Regions from separate parts of the Pannonibacter sp. Q-1 genome, predicted to be linked through region 2. Evidence: riboswitches for the same ligand, from Rfam matches in the RefSeq annotation. Region 2 holds a riboswitch; the other holds the start of a gene.
The links. A riboswitch is a leader RNA that binds a small molecule or an ion and turns the genes downstream of it on or off. The one in region 2 is predicted to bind S-adenosylmethionine.
Positions count from the first base shown of each region.

Region 1: it holds a riboswitch for S-adenosylmethionine, as region 2 does, so the genes downstream of both, ACVNHC_RS01225 (O-succinylhomoserine sulfhydrylase) here and ACVNHC_RS02350 (hypothetical protein) in region 2, are expected to answer to the same signal.

Region 1 is NZ_JBSXNB010000001.1:278,429-280,623, reverse strand. Features, by position in the region: gene ACVNHC_RS01230 (2'-deoxycytidine 5'-triphosphate deaminase) at 1-732, opposite strand, end outside; SAM riboswitch at 874-953, shown strand; gene ACVNHC_RS01225 (O-succinylhomoserine sulfhydrylase) at 994-2,195, shown strand, end outside.
Region 2 is NZ_JBSXNB010000001.1:509,954-512,148, reverse strand. Features, by position in the region: gene ACVNHC_RS02355 (acyl-CoA thioesterase) at 1-288, shown strand, start outside; gene ACVNHC_RS02350 (hypothetical protein) at 572-859, opposite strand; SAM-I-IV-variant riboswitch at 930-1,041, opposite strand; gene ACVNHC_RS02345 (hypothetical protein) at 1,163-2,164, shown strand; gene ACVNHC_RS02340 (SlyX family protein) at 2,175-2,195, opposite strand, start outside.

The sequences.
Region 1 (2,195 bases), 230 kb from region 2:
GGCCGCCCCGCGCCGGTAGATCGGGTCCCAGAAGTCGAGCGGGTGATGCGCATCCTTCAGGTCCACGTCGATGACGCCCGTGTGGTGCTTGGCGCGGTAGCCGACGAGGCTGCCATCGCCGGAGCCTTCCAGATCGATGGACAGTTGCACGCCGCCGCCGATGCGCTCCATGCCGCCGGAAACAAGGCGCAGGCGCGCATGCACGCCTTCCAGCTCGTTGTCCGGGATCAGCGGTTCACCGGCGCGGAAGCGGATCTGCGACAGGCGGGAGCCACTGCGCACCAGAATGGGGAAGGTGAGCGGCGAGATTTCCGCATAGAGCGGCCCGTTGTAGCCGGCCGGCACAGTGTCAAAGGCGCGCCCGCCATCGGTGATGACGCGGGTGAAGACATCAAGCCGCCCGGTGGAGCTTTTCGGGTTGGCGGTCGCCGAGATGGCATCGGGCAGCGCCAGACTTTCCTGCAAGGGCACGATATAGACGCAGCCCGTTTCCAGCACCGCGCCGCGCGTCAGGTCGATGGTATGCAGCGCGAAGGCATCCAGCTTGTCGGCGACGGCGACGCCATTGCCCGGCAGGAAGCTGGCGCGCACCCGGTAGGCAAGCCCCCCGAGGCGCAGGTCAAGGCTGGCTGGCTGAATCTGGCCGTCGACAGGCGCCAGCTCGCTGCGGATCGTTCCGGCGCGGAACATGTCCTCGATCATGTGGGCGGGCAGAATGCCGTCTGGGCGCATGGCAAGCCTTTCATGGAGCCCGGGAGGGGCGTTATCTTCCTCTGCGCTGTCATTAGCCGATGGCAGGGTCTTGGCCAACCCTTTCATGGCGGGTCCATGGCTGGCAAAGATTGACCACCGGCCATGAAAGGCGTATTTGCAGACAGGATCCGTGGTGATTTGAGCCGGCCGGCTTGCAGCCACGTTAAAGAAGTTGCTAAAGAGGCCGGGGAGAAACACCCGGCCTTTATGGCCGGTTTTTTGTTTCTGGAGCGAAGACCGATGAGCGCATCCGATACCCCGTCCTTCCGCCCCCTGCGTCCGGCCACCCGTCTTGTGCATGGTGGTACTGTCCGCTCCCAGCATGGCGAGACCTCCGAAGCCATCTTCCTGACGCAGGGCTTCGTCTACGCCAATGCGGAAGCAGCAGAAGCGCGCTTCAACGGCGAGGATCCGGGCTATGTCTATTCGCGCTATTCCAACCCCACCGTTGCCATGTTCGAGCAGCGCATGTGCGAGCTGGAAGAGGCGGAAGCGGCCATCGGCACCGCCAGCGGCATGGCCGCCGTCAATCTGGCGCTGATGGCTTCCGTCAAGGCCGGTGATCATGTGGTTGCCGCCAAGGCGCTCTTCGGCTCCTGCCGTTACATCGTTGAAACCCTGCTGCCGCGTTTTGGCGTCACCAGCACGCTGGTGGATGGCACGGACCTGGATCAGTGGCGCGCTGCAGTGACGGAGAACACCAAGGCCGTGTTCCTTGAGAGCCCGACCAACCCGACGCTGGATGTGATCGATATCGCCGCCGTCGCGGAGATCGCTCATGCCGTTGGCGCCCGCGTCATCATCGACAACGTCTTCGCCACGCCCATCTTCCAGTCGCCGCTGAAGCTGGGCGCCGATGTTGTGGTCTATTCGGCCACCAAGCACATTGACGGCCAGGGCCGTTGCCTGGGCGGCGTCGTGCTGTCCGATGCCAAGTGGATCGAGGAAGAAGTGCTGCCGCTGGTCAAGCACACCGGCCCGGCCATGAGCCCGTTCAACGCCTGGGTGCTGCTGAAGGGGCTGGAGACGCTGCCGCTGCGCGTTGCCCAGCAGTCTTCCAGCGCGGCCCGCATTGCCGACCGTCTGGCGGGTGATCCTGCCATTGCCCGCCTGATCTATCCGGGTCGTGACGACCATCCGCAGGCCGCCGTCGCCCGCAGGCAGATGCGCGGCGGCTCGACCATGCTGGCTTTCGAGCTGAAGGGCGGCAAGGCGGCAGCCTTCGCCTTCACCAATGCGCTGGAAGTGATCAAGCTGTCCAACAATCTGGGCGATGCCAAGAGCCTGATCACCCATCCATCCACCACCACGCACAAGAGCGTTGCCGAAGAGGCGCGGCTGGAACTGGGCATCACCGAAGGCATGCTGCGCCTGTCCGTGGGCCTTGAAGATCCGCTGGACCTTCTCGAGGATATCGAGCGGGCACTGGCGGCAGCCCGCTG
Region 2 (2,195 bases):
TCGCAGATGGACCTTGCAGGCGGCATTGCCGCCGGCCAGCGCGCCAGTGGCCGCGTTGTGACCATTGCAATCGACCGGATGAAATTCATCCGCCCGGTGCATGTGGGCGATGTGCTGTGCATCTACACCCGCGTTGGCCGGATCGGCCGGTCCTCCATGGAAATCAACATGGAAGCCTGGGCCCTGCGCCATCGCTATGGCCAACGGGAAAAGGTGACCGAAGCGATGTTCACCTTCGTCGCCGTGGATGAGGATGGCCGTCCGCGTCCGGTTCCGGCGGAGTGTTGAGGCCACCCTCCGGTGAACCGGGCTCATTGAGGGGCGGTCAAGCCCGTGCGGCGCCTGAGCGATTTCAAGGCGTGATGCGTCAGCATCGAAAGCCTTGGCATCAGTCCATTGGTGAAAGCCTCTCCACTTTCGTCTTGCCATGACGAACAGAAAGAAGAAGCCGGTCAGGCAGTCCTGACCGGCTTGTGGCCTGTTTGGGGGCAGGCGGAACAGCACGAAGCGCAAGGCTTTTCAGCCATGGCACGTGAAAATAGCGTGGTTCGGGAACGGGTTCCGCGGCGGTTCAGCCGGGAAAGCTCTGCCGGGCGCGACGCTCGAGATCGGCGTAAAGGCTTTCGTCGACCGCTTTGGAACACCCAGTGTTCCACAGTGCGATCAGCCCTTCCACCCGTGTCTTGCGCATCTCTGAGGTCAGCGGCGCATGTGTACGGCGGAGCGCGGCGGTCAGTTTCAACTGACGCAGGCGCTGCAGGACATAAAACTCCGAGGCGGTCAGGGAAGAACGGGCGGCAGGTGCGGCCAGGTCCTTCAGCTGTGCCCCGGCCAGGACAATCTGGACGGATGCGTTCACGGCGTTACTCTCTCTTCTCGACATTAAAAAATCCTCCTTCGGTTGCCCGAGGAGGACTGGCGCATTGACGTTCTGACCGCTTGGTTGCCCTGGGTTTCCCCATGGCCACATCCCTTTGCGGGGACCACCTTGCCCGGCCGGGCAGGTTGGCGAGGGCGCCAGCCCTTCTCTTGATGATGCGGGCTTTATGGCACAAACCTTTTGCGGGGTCAATCAGCGGGAATTTCACGTCTGCCTCCCGCTCTGCGTCTAGCTGACAGAGCGAAAATCCGGCCGAGCCGCCACCCTTTCCGGGAGAGTCAGATGCCCCAGCAGACCGATGCCACCTTGCAGATGATCGATGCCAACAATGCGGGCTTCGGCACCGTGCGGCTGGATCCGCGGGCGGAAAGCAGCAACTACGAGGACCATCTCGTGTTGCAGGGCACTCAGTTGCCAAGCACCTATTACGGATTGGCGGGGTCGGACAATACGACCCGGTTCAGGCCGTTGCATCAGGCTGGCTTTCTGGCGACTACGGCCCGCACGCGCGTCTATTTTGCGGTGGCGGGGATGATCAATCAGATCACCAACCCGCGTACGGCGCTTTCGTCCAGTCTTCAGCAGGTTCAGGGGCCGGTCTACAAGAGCAAGTATTATGTCTTTGTCCGCCTCGGCGTTTCCCTTGCTGATTTTCAGGCGACGATTGCCGCCATGATTGCAAATGCGCAGGCGATCACGACAGGCGATCTGGTGGACATGAATGGGCGGTCGCAGGCAACGGGCCCGACCGGCCTCTACTATGTGAATGCAGGGGCGCTCGAGGGCACATTCTGGGCGCGTAAGAATGCAGGTTGGGAAAGTTCGTTCTTTCCATCCAAGATCAACAAGCGCCTCCGGCCGCTCTGTCTGATGGATTTCCGCATTCAGCCCAATCAGGTTGCGGCGGCGCAGGGTACGGGAGCTGCCTATGCCGCCAGCATTGCGCTGGTGCCCACGGCGCGCAACCAGGTGCATACGGGCCATACGCTGATGACACCAGCCGCGCTTGCCAACTGGTACGCCGGCCAGAACTTTGCCTCTCTGGCTGGCAATGTGGCTGGTGCCACGATCTGGAACAAGTATGACTGGCTTGGCCAATACCAGCAGAATGCGTCCTTTGCGACGAACAACTATGATGTCGCAGGTCCGCAAATCGCCAGCGGCAACGAATATTACGCCCGCGAGTTCTTCAATCTGTTCCCGGTAACGAACCCGAATGCCAATGCGAAGAGCGCGCAAAGCCAGTCCATCGTCTCGATGATCGATGGCTTCGTGAACAATTGAGTTTTCGCACTCAATAATGCGGCGGGCGGGT